One region of the Streptomyces sp. NBC_01013 genome, then DNA from elsewhere that is predicted to be linked to it. Evidence: riboswitches for the same ligand, from Rfam matches in the RefSeq annotation. Region 1 holds a riboswitch; the other holds the start of a gene.
The links. A riboswitch is a leader RNA that binds a small molecule or an ion and turns the genes downstream of it on or off. The one in region 1 is predicted to bind cyclic di-AMP.

Region 1 (5,370 bases):
GGCCTGGGCCGGCATCATCCCGTCGTGCGCAAGGCCCTGCACGACGTCCTGGACGCCTCGCTCGCCGACCTGACCCGGTTCGACTGCCAGCCGCTGCCGGGCCTGCTGGCCGAGAAGCTGCTGACGCACAGCCCGCACCTGGACCGGGTCTTCTTCGGCAACAGCGGCACGGAGGCGGTGGAGACCGCCCTCAAGTTCGCCCGGTACGCCACCGGGAAGCCCAGGATCCTGTACTGCACGCATGCCTTCCACGGGCTGACCACCGGCTCGCTCTCCGTCAACGGCGAGGACGGCTTCCGGGACGGCTTCGCGCCGCTGCTGCCCGACACCGCCATCGCACTCGGCGACCTCGACGCCCTGCGCCGTGAACTGAAGCGCGGCGATGTGGCCGGACTCGTCGTGGAACCGATCCAGGGGAAGGGCGTGCACGCCGCGCCGCCAGGCTTCCTGCGTCAGGCCCAGGAGCTGTTGCACAAACACAAGGCCCTCCTCATCGCCGACGAGGTGCAGACCGGCCTGGGCAGGACGGGGGACTTCTACGCGTACCAGCACGAGGAAGGCGTGGAACCCGATCTGGTCTGCGTCGCCAAGGCGCTCTCCGGCGGCTATGTGCCCGTCGGTGCGACCCTCGGCAAGGACTGGATCTTCAAACGCGTCTACTCCTCGATGGACCGGGTCCTGGTCCACTCCGCGAGTTTCGGGTCCAACGCCCAGGCGATGGCGGCCGGACTCGCGGTCCTCGCCGTGATGGAGGACGAGGAGACGGTGGCCAACGCGCGCCGCACCGGCGACCTGCTGCGCGAACGGCTGGCCGCGCTCGTCGGGCAGTACGAGCTGCTGCACGAGGTGCGGGGACGCGGGCTGATGATCGGCATCGAGTTCGGCCGGCCCAGCTCGCTGAAGCTGCGCAGCCGCTGGACGATGCTGCAGGCGGCCCGCAAGGGACTCTTCGCGCAGATGGTGGTCGTACCGCTGCTCCAGAAGCATCGGATCCTGACCCAGGTATCCGGCGACCATCTCGAAGTGATCAAGCTGATTCCGCCCCTGACGATCGACGAGGCGGACGTGGACCGCTTCGTCGGCGCGTTCACGGCCGTGATGGACGACGCGCACAGCGGCGGCGGACTGATGTGGGACTTCGGGCGGACCCTGGTGAAGCAGGCCGTCGCCAACCGCTGATCATGGGTGAAGTCATCCGCGGGGACGCACTCGGTGCTTTTGCCTCGGAGGCAAGAAATTTGCCTCCGAGGAAAGTTCCTGGCCCAATAAAGGTATGAATCCTCCAGAAGGAGGGGTGGCCGACGAGCTGCCCGGGGTCGCGCCACGCCTGCGCGATCTGCGCCGCAGTCGTGGTCTCACCCTGGAGACCGCCGCCCAGCGGGCCGGGCTCTCACCCGCCCACCTGTCCCGGCTCGAAACGGGCAGGCGCCAGCCCTCGCTGCCGATGCTGCTCGGGCTTGCCCGGATCTACGGTACGACGGTTTCCGAGCTGCTCGGCGAGATTCCCCCGGAACGTGACGCGATCGTCCGCGGCCGCCGGTTCGAGGGCGCCGAGGCCGATGGCTGGATGTACCAGCAGGCCGGCGGTCCCGGACGGGCGATGCAGGCTCTCCGTGTCCGGGTCCCGCACGGCGCCCAGGGGGACCTGGTGCGCGTCCATCCCGGGGAGGAGTGGCTGTACGTCCTGGCCGGGCACCTCAGGGTGACTCTCGGGGAGACGGTCCATGACCTCGCCCCCGGTGACAGCGCGCACTTCGACTCGCTCACCCCGCACCGGATCGCGGCCCTGGACCGCGACGGCGCCGAGCTGCTCTTCGTCCACACCCTGCTGCAGAGCCCCGCCGCCGAGCTGTGTCTCGGCAGCGGGATCCACCGTCGCTGATTCGCCGTCCCCGCCGCCGGCCCGCCGGTGGCCAGAGAGGACCTGCCATGTCCGATTCCGAGAACTACGACCCGCTCAGCCCGGCCCGGCCCAAGAAGTACGACCCGCAGGAGAAGAAGATGCCTCGGGGGCTCGTCATCAGGCTCTTCGCCTACCTGGTGGCCGGGCATGTCATCGCGGGCTTCCTCTATCTGCTGTTCGCGGTGGGGATGCACAACCAGTAGCGGCGGTCTCCGCCCGGACGGCCGGACCCGAACCTCTCGTCCGGATCGGGCCGGGCTCGGGCGGTCCGAAGGCCTTGGGCCGATCCGGCGGATCCGGGTTGTACGGCCCTCAGTCGAGCAGTCGCTCGCGCAGTCGCTCGCGGGTCTCCGGGGTGATCTTGAGGCCGTCGGCGAGGTAGCGGTCGGTGCTGCCCCAGGTCTCGTCGATCGTGGTGAAGGCGGCGGCGAGGTAGTCGGCGTGGGCGCCGAAGAGCGGATTGAGCAGCTCCATCACCTCGGGGGACATTCCGGCGGGGGAGGTGTCGCTGCGGCGGACCTTGTAGCGGCGGTGCGCGTCGTTGGACTTGAGGTAGTCGGCCTCGATGGCCTCGCGCTCGACACCGACGGCGAGGAGGGACACCGCGATCGAGAGCCCCGCACGGTCCTTGCCGGCGGCGCAGTGCATCAGGGCGGGCACGCTGTCCTCGGCCAGCGCATGCAGCACCCGGCTGTGTTCGGCCGTGCGGTCCAGGATGATCCGGCGGTAGGAAGCGATCATGCGGTGCATCCCCTTGCCGTCGGCCAGGATCGACCGCAGCTCTTCCATGTTGCCGTCGCGCACCATCCGCCAGAACTCCGCGCCGTCCGCCGGGTCGCTCAGCGGGATGCTCACATTGCGCACTCCCGGAAGTTCGACGTCCAGACCGTCCAGTTTGTGGTCGGCCATGTTGCGGAAGTCGAAGACGGTGTGCAGGCCCAGACCGGCGAGGAACGCGGCGTCCTCGGCCGTGGCGTGTGCCAGGTGACCGCTGCGGTAGAGCCGCCCGTACCGCACCCGGCGGCCGTCCGAGGTGGGCAGGCCGCCGACGTCACGGAAATTGCGGACACCTGCCAGCTCGGGCTCCGTCGACGGGGTCTGCGGCAGCTGCTGCGTCACGGTCACTCCTGGGGGCTCTGTCGCCGGCGCGTGTCGCCCGCGGGTCCACTCTCGTGACGATACGACATTGATTCGTCTGGCAATCATCCTGGCCGCGCCCGCACTTCGTGCCTGGATGAGGCGTCTGGGGGGCTCGCTGGGAGGGGGTGCATCCACGCTGACGTCCCGATGAGGAGGAGGCGATGGGCATGACATGTCCGTATTGGGATATTTAGCCGAACATGCCCTACTTATGCGGGAGATGGTCACCCTCTCGTGAGCGGGATCATATCCGTGACGGTGTGTGGCGGTGGGGCTGCCGGGCATTCCTTGCACGGTGCGGAAAGCCAAGATCCGTAATCCACGGAGTGTGACCGGAATTCCTCGCCGATTTCTCCGCGCGGAATCCCCCGTGGAACCCGTGGCTTGTTTCCGCCGTCCCGGCTCGTTTACGTTCTCTGCAATCCGGACGGACCGCCTAATCCTGCCGCCGCCCGGAATTCGCACCCACTCACCGCGTGGCAGGAGCGGGGGAACCAGGTAAGCCGCCGACCGGGAATCCGGTCGGCTCGGGGTGAAGTCGCGCCAGTCGCGACCGGACATCTCCAGTCCGAACCCGACAGCTCACCTCGTAGGCGCCGGAGAGGAAAACCTTCATGCCCATATCGGGTAAGCACCGCCGTCCCAAGTCCAGCACGATCGCCCGTGGCGTCGTCGTCGCGAGTGCCGGCGGGGCCGTCATCGCGCTTCCGCTGCTCGGCGCCACCGGTGCCAACGCCGCGGAGCAGTCCGCTCCCGCCGCCTCGAGCTCGGCCGCTGCCGCGCACGCCACTCCGGCCAAGCCGGTGGCACAGAAGCAGGCCGGCTCCACGACGTACACCGTGGTCTCCGGTGACTACCTGTCGAAGATCGCTGTCCAGCACAAGCTCAAGGGTGGCTGGGAGAAGCTGTACCAGGACAACCGCAAGGTCGTCGGCGACGACCCGAGCCTGATCTTCCCGGGCATGAAGCTGACCCTCGGCGGCAAGGCCTGGGGTCACGCCTCGACCACCTCCACGGGCTCCACCACTCCGTCGAAGGCTCCGGTCAAGGCTGAGACCAAGGCCGCCCCGGTCTCCGACTCGTCCTCCTCCGACGCCCCGTCGTCCGAGGAGACCTCGGCCCCGGCCACCCAGAGCAACGACTCCGGTTACGTCCACCCGGTCCCGGGCAACCACACCACCGCCTACCGCGCCTCCGGTGCCAACTGGTCCAGCGGCAGCCACACCGGCATCGACTTCCCCGTGTCCACCGGCACGAGCGTGAAGGCGATCACCTCCGGCACCGTCGTCACCGCCGGCTGGGGCGGCGCGTACGGCAACGAGGTCGTCATCAAGCACGCCGACGGCCACTACTCGCAGTACGGCCACATGTCCTCGCTGTCGGTCTCGGCCGGCCAGACCGTGACCGCGGGCCAGCAGGTCGGCCTCTCCGGCGCCACCGGCAACGCCACCGGCCCGCACCTCCACTTCGAGGTCCGCACGGGTCCGGCCTACGGCTCGGACATCGACCCGATCGCCTACCTGGCGTCGCACGGGATCAACGTCTGATCCAGGCAACAGCGGTCCGGTGACCCGGGTCTGAGCAATGCATAGAGGGACGGTGCGCGGCGGCGCACCGTCCCTCTGCTCATGGCCCGTGTGCCGGGGGGTCCGTGCTGAGGAAGCACTCGCACTTATTCCCCCTTTACCAAAAACTGACTGGGTGGTCTATCTCACCACCCGTCAACCCCATAATACGGTCGCGTAGGTCACATTCGGCGGTGCAGGATATGCCCTTGTGGCAGACGATTCGAACAACATCCAGCAGGGCGTCATCAACCAAAAGGGCGCCATCGGGTCGTACGCGGCGATTGGCGACAGCTTCACCGAGGGAGTCGGTGACCCCGGCCCGGGCGGAACCCTCGTCGGCTGGGCGGACCGGTTCGCGGTACTCCTCGCGGACCAGCTCCCGGACCTCGGTGCGGCGACAGGCACCACGCACGGAAACTTCAGGTACGCCAATCTCGCCGTACGAGGACGCCTCCTCGACCAGATCGTCGAGGAGCAGGTGCCGCGCGCCAAGGAACTCGCCCCAGATCTGGTGAGCTTTTGCGCGGGCGGCAACGACATCATCCGGCCGGGCACCGACCCCGACGACGTGGCCGAGCGCTTCGAGCGCGCGGTGGCCGACCTGACCCGGTCGGTGGGCACGGTCATGGTCACCACCGGCTTCGACACCCGCAACGTTCCCGTGCTGCGCCATCTGCGCGGCAAGATCGCCACGTACACCGCCCATGTGCGGTCCATCGCCGACCGCTACGACTGCCCGGTCCTCGACCTGTGGTCCCT
Region 2 (5,370 bases), 4.4 Mb from region 1:
AGCGGGTTCACGCCCGGCCCCGCGGCCAGCGAGTGCCCGACGAGCACATGCAGGCACTTCACCCGGTCCGGCATGCCGCCCGCGCTCGGGAAGCCCTCCAGCACCTCGATGGCGTCACGCCGCGCGATGTAGTCCTCGTGCGCGGCCCGGTAGGCCGCGGCCAGCTCGGGGTCCGCAGCGAGGCGCTCGGTCATCTCCTTCATGACCCCGTTCGCCTCCAGCGTGCCGATCGCGGACGCCGCACGCGGGCACGTCAGGTAGAACGTCGTCGGGAACGGCGTACCGTCGTCCAGCCGGGGCTGCGTCTCGACCACGTCCGGGTTGCCGCACGGGCAGCGGTGGGCGATCGCGCGCAGCCCGCGCGGCGGGCGCCCCAGCTGCTGCTGGAACGCGGCGATGTCCGCGTCGGTGGGCGCGGTGGACTCGGTCTGGGGAGGGGGCGTTTCCATGCCTGCCTAGGGTTCTGATCGGACTGCTCGAACTGCGGTTCTGCAGAGTTGGGGGACATACGGGTCAGCCGCGGTCGGCGCTGTCGACGCCGTCCCACAGGTTGGAGTGCCAGGGCCGGTCGGTCTCCTCCGGCCTACCGTCGCGCTCCTTGACCGCGTCGGGGTCGACCACGGTGTAGCCGGTCTCCCCGGGAAGAAGGTAGTGCAGGTGCTCACGGGCCAGCCGCTTGACGTACGCGTCGTCCTGGAGCCGCGCCTTCTCGTCGCGCAGTTCCTCGGTACGGGCCTCGGCCTCCTGCGCGAGCCGCTCCTGGTCGGCGATCTCGTCACGCTGCGACACGTACTGCCGCATCGGGTACGCGAGGGCGACGATCAGTGAGCAGACGATCAGAGCCAGGAAGGCGGCCCGGCCGGTGAGCCGGGAGCGGCGGGCCTGACGGCGGTTCTGGGACCGGTAGACGCGGGCCGCGGTCTGCTCGCCGAGCAACCGCAGCCGGGTCGCGGTGGAGAACCGGTCCCGGTCCTTCGCGGCCATGTCTCCGCCTCCCCATTACGCACGTCCGTCCCCGCACACGGTACGGGACCGAGTGCGGGGACGGACGGAGGCCGGGGCGCTCGACCCCGCCGGGCTTTGCCGGGCCTGTGTGTCAGCCCTTGAAACGCGGGAACGCCGAGCGGCCCGCGTACACCGCGGCGTCGTCGAGGATCTCCTCGATGCGCAGCAGCTGGTTGTACTTGGCGACACGGTCCGAGCGGGCCGGGGCGCCGGTCTTGATCTGGCCGCAGTTCACGGCGACCGCGAGGTCGGCGATGGTGACGTCCTCGGTCTCGCCGGAACGGTGCGACATCATGCACTTGAAGCCGTTGCGCTGGGCCAGCTCGACGGCGTCCAGGGTCTCGGTCAGCGAACCGATCTGGTTGACCTTGACGAGCAGGGCGTTGGCGGAGCCCTCCTCGATGCCGCGGGCCAGACGCTCCGGGTTGGTGACGAAGAGGTCGTCTCCGACGATCTGCACCTTGGCGCCGATCTTGTCGGTGATGACCTTCCAGCCGGCCCAGTCGTCCTCGTACAGCGGGTCCTCGATGGAGACCAGCGGGTACGCGGAGACGAGCTCCTCGTAGTACTCGGTCATCTCGGCGGCCGAGCGGGACTTGCCCTCGAACTCGTACTTGCCGTCCTTGTAGAACTCCGAGGCGGCGACGTCGAGCGCGAGCGCGATGTCCTTGCCCGGGGCGTAGCCGGCTTCCTTGATGGCCTCGACGATGAGGTCGAGGGCGGCGCGGTTGGACTCCAGGTTCGGCGCGAAGCCGCCCTCGTCACCGAGGCCGGTGGACAGGCCCTTGGTCTTCAGGACCTTCTTCAGCGTGTGGTAGACCTCGGCGCCCCAACGCAGGGCCTCCGAGAAGGACTCCGCGCCGATCGGGGCGATCATGAACTCCTGGATGTCCACGTTGGAGTCGGCGTGCGACCCACCGTTGAGGATGTTCATCATCGGGACGGGCAGCAGGTGCGCGTTCGGGCCACCGAGGTAGCGGAACAGCGGCAGGTCCGAGGCCTCGGAGGCGGCGTGGGCCACGGCGAGCGAGACGCCGAGGATGGCGTTGGCGCCGAGCGAGCCCTTGTTCTCCGTGGCGTCCAGGTCGAACATCGCCTGGTCGATCAGCCGCTGCTCGGTCGCGTCGTAGCCGACGAGCTCCGGGCCGATCTGCTCGATCACGGCGAGGACGGCCTTCTCGACGCCCTTGCCGTGGTAGCGGTTGGGGTCTCCGTCGCGAAGCTCAATGGCCTCGAACGCGCCGGTGGAGGCGCCGGACGGCACGGCAGCACGGCCCGTGCTGCCGTCGTCGAGGCCGACCTCGACCTCGACCGTGGGGTTTCCGCGGGAGTCGAGGATTTCCCTGGCTACGACGACGTCGATGGACGGCACGAGGCATCTCCTTCTGGGATATGACGCTGGTGGTGCAGGGTCGCTTTGGCCTTGCGACAAGAGCCTAACCGGCCGGGCCGCCCCAACCGGCCGACCGCCCGTCCCCTGGGACGAAAAAGGACTCAAGGGCGGGCACAGCGGGGCAAAAGGCCAGAATTTTACTGGCCAGTAACTACAACAGTTGAACGCGTCCGCCGAAACCGGCCGACCCCGACCCGGTGCGCAGGGGGAAGGTGCGCACCGGGCCGGGGCGGCCGGAGTGATCAGCGAGGAGAGATCGCCACTACTTCGTCAGGTGGAGCTGCTGACCCGGGTAGATCAGGTCCGCGTCCGTGACGATGTCCTTGTTCAGCTTGAACAGCTGCTCCCAGCCGCCCTCGACCTTGTGGTCGGCGGCGATCTTGCTCAGGGAGTCACCGGTCACGACCTTGTACTCGCCGTCACCCTTCTCGACCTTCTTGCCGGTCGGGGTGGTGACGGTCTTCGACTCGGCCTTGGGGGCGGTCGAACGGTCCGAGCGGTTGGTGGCGGGGGCCTCGGTGCGCTCGGCCTTCTTCGGCTCGGCCTTCTGGACCGGCGCCTCCTGCTTGGGGGCGGCCTCGGTCTTGGCGGAGGAGCCGGTGTCGACACCCGGGTCGACACCGTCGTTGCTCAGGTTGCCGGCACCGGCACAGGACCAGGCGCCCGGACCCTGCATGTCGAGGAGCTTCTCGGCGACGGCGATCTGCTGGGACTTGGTGGCCAGGTCGGCGCGTGCCGCGTACTGCGTACCGCCGGCGGCCGCCCAGCTGGACTGCGAGAACTGCAGACCGCCGTAGTAGCCGTTGCCGGTGTTGATGGACCAGTTGCCACCGGACTCGCACTGGGCGACGGCGTCCCACGTGGACACGGAGGCGGCGGAGGCGCCGGTCGCACCCATCAGGGGCACGGCGATGGCGGCACCGGCGACACCGGCGAGCGTGGCGATACGGACGGCCTTGGACGGGCGACGGTGCTTGTTGCCCTTGCTGTTGAGCAGCATCGAGACTTCTCCTCACCGACGCCTGCGAGGTGAGCTGTCGGGTTCGGGCCAAGTGAGTTGCCCGGTCGCACGTCCTAGCGCACGACTTCACCCCAAGCCGGTCCTGATGCGTCCTGCGACGATCGGGCCCGGCGCCTACCTGGGTCCCCCGCTCCTGCCTACGGCGCTTTACGCGTCTGTTCCCTTCGACCGACGGCAGGATTCGGCGTGACGGTCGACGGGGCCCGCGGTGCGAGCGGTTCCGACCGTAAACACACCCAACCCTCATATCCAAAGATGGACATACCGGATGAACAGCCCTTCCGGGCACCCGAAGAAGCACTGTTTGTGCAGGTGAGGAGGGATGCGGCGGGACCTCCCGGACAAGATGCGCCAGTTCACGCAAAGAGACCCATGTCTCACTTAGTCAAAAGTGGGACATAGGCCTCTTAACTACCCCAACTTCAGGGGTGTTTTCAGCTGATCATCAGACTGCGCTCATTCGGCCTTCACGCCGAGTTCGAGGCTCTGGCCAGGCAGGATGAGGTCCGGGTCGGACCCCACTTCCGCCTTGTTGGTCTCGTACAGCTGTGTCCACCCACCAGGCAGCTCCTGTGCATCAGCAATCGCCCACAGGTTGTCGCCCGCGCGGACGGTGTACGTACCGTCAGCAGCCGGAATCCCGGTGTCGCGTGCGTCACCGTCACCGCGCGAGGCGTGCCGCCCCGCGTCCCGGTCACTGCCGCGGCCGCTCTCCCGGGTCCCCTCGGGGGCGGGCGTGCCGCGGTGCTTGCCGGCCTTCTCCTGGCCCTCCGAGGGGGCCTTCGTGGCAGAGGAGGAGTCGCCCGGGGGCGTGGCGGAGGGCGTGGCCGACGAGGATGCGGACGCATCCGGCTTCCCGGTCCCGCCCTTGGCGCCGTCTGCGGACTTCGACGCCCCCTCCTCTGACGCGTCGTCCGACGCACCGGCGTCCCCGGAGGGGTCGGCGCTCGCGGACGGGTCCGCGCTTGCGGCGGGGTCGACGGACGGGGTGCTGCCCGGGTCCACGCCCGGCAGACCGGTGTCCGCGACGAGGCCCGAGATGACCGCGCAGCTGGGCCACGCCTTCGGCCCCTGGTCCTCCAGGAGCTTCTCCGCCACGGCGATCTGCTGCGAGCGGCTGGCGAGGTCGGCACGCTCGGCGTAGGACTCGCCGCCGTACGACTTCCAGACCTCCTGGGAGAACTGGAGCCCGCCGTAGTAGCCGTTGCCGAGGTCGGCGCTCCACATGCCGCCGCTCTCGCACTCGGCCACCCGGTCCCAGGTCGAGGCGTCGGCGGCGTGCGCACCTGCCGCACCGAGCAGCGGGATGGCGATGGCCGAGCCGGTCACGCCTGCGGCGACGACGATCGCGGGTGCCTGCCGAGGGCGACGGTGTCTGCCGTTCGCGGAGCCCATGGGAATGCCTTCCGTGTGACTGACGAGTGACTGGTGAGTCGAACGGTGAACCTAGCGGGACTCGAACGTGTGTCACAAGTCGATGCAGCAGAGATCACGTGAAAGTCACAGAGTTGACAGAGTGTCACCTTCACCGATCACCGGACCCGGCGTGAACTCCACCGGAAGCGTGCGCAGTCCGCGCATGATGAGCCCGCCACGCCATCGCAAATCGGCAGGATCCACCGCGAGTCGCAGGTCAGGAAGGCGTTTCAGCAGCGTCGCGAGAGCGGCCCGGCCCTCCAGCCGGGCGAGCGGTGCCCCCAGGCAGTAGTGGATCCCGTGACCGTAACCGAGGTGCTGATTGTCACGCCGTGCAAGGTCCAGCGTGTCCGGCCCGTCGAAGCGTTCCGGGTCCCGGTCGGCGGCCGCCAGCACCACCAGCACCGGGTCTCCCCCACCGACCCGCTGCCCGCCGATCGTCAGCGCCTCGGTGGCGTAGCGCCAGGTCGCCAGCTCCACCGGGCCGTCGTACCGCAGCAGTTCCTCGACCCCCGTGGCCAGCAGCTCCGTCTCC

Region 2: another riboswitch for cyclic di-AMP. It lies ahead of OG538_RS22230 (transglycosylase family protein); the one in region 1 lies ahead of OG538_RS03110 (peptidoglycan DD-metalloendopeptidase family protein).

The regions. Positions count from the first base shown of each region.
Region 1 covers NZ_CP108687.1:720,051-725,420, reverse strand. Annotated here, with positions in the region: gene OG538_RS03130 (aspartate aminotransferase family protein) at 1-1,179, shown strand, start outside; gene OG538_RS03125 (XRE family transcriptional regulator) at 1,274-1,882, shown strand; gene OG538_RS03120 (DUF6126 family protein) at 1,930-2,106, shown strand; gene OG538_RS03115 (tyrosine-protein phosphatase) at 2,216-3,022, opposite strand; cyclic di-AMP (ydaO/yuaA leader) riboswitch at 3,496-3,652, shown strand; gene OG538_RS03110 (peptidoglycan DD-metalloendopeptidase family protein) at 3,658-4,590, shown strand; gene OG538_RS03105 (SGNH/GDSL hydrolase family protein) at 4,820-5,370, shown strand, end outside.
Region 2 covers NZ_CP108687.1:5,099,342-5,104,711, reverse strand. Annotated here, with positions in the region: gene OG538_RS22245 (DUF501 domain-containing protein) at 1-449, opposite strand, end outside; gene OG538_RS22240 (septum formation initiator family protein) at 514-984, opposite strand; gene eno (phosphopyruvate hydratase) at 1,097-2,377, opposite strand; gene OG538_RS22230 (transglycosylase family protein) at 2,661-3,398, opposite strand; cyclic di-AMP (ydaO/yuaA leader) riboswitch at 3,403-3,574, opposite strand; gene OG538_RS22225 (transglycosylase family protein) at 3,876-4,814, opposite strand; gene OG538_RS22220 (cytochrome P450) at 4,920-5,370, opposite strand, start outside.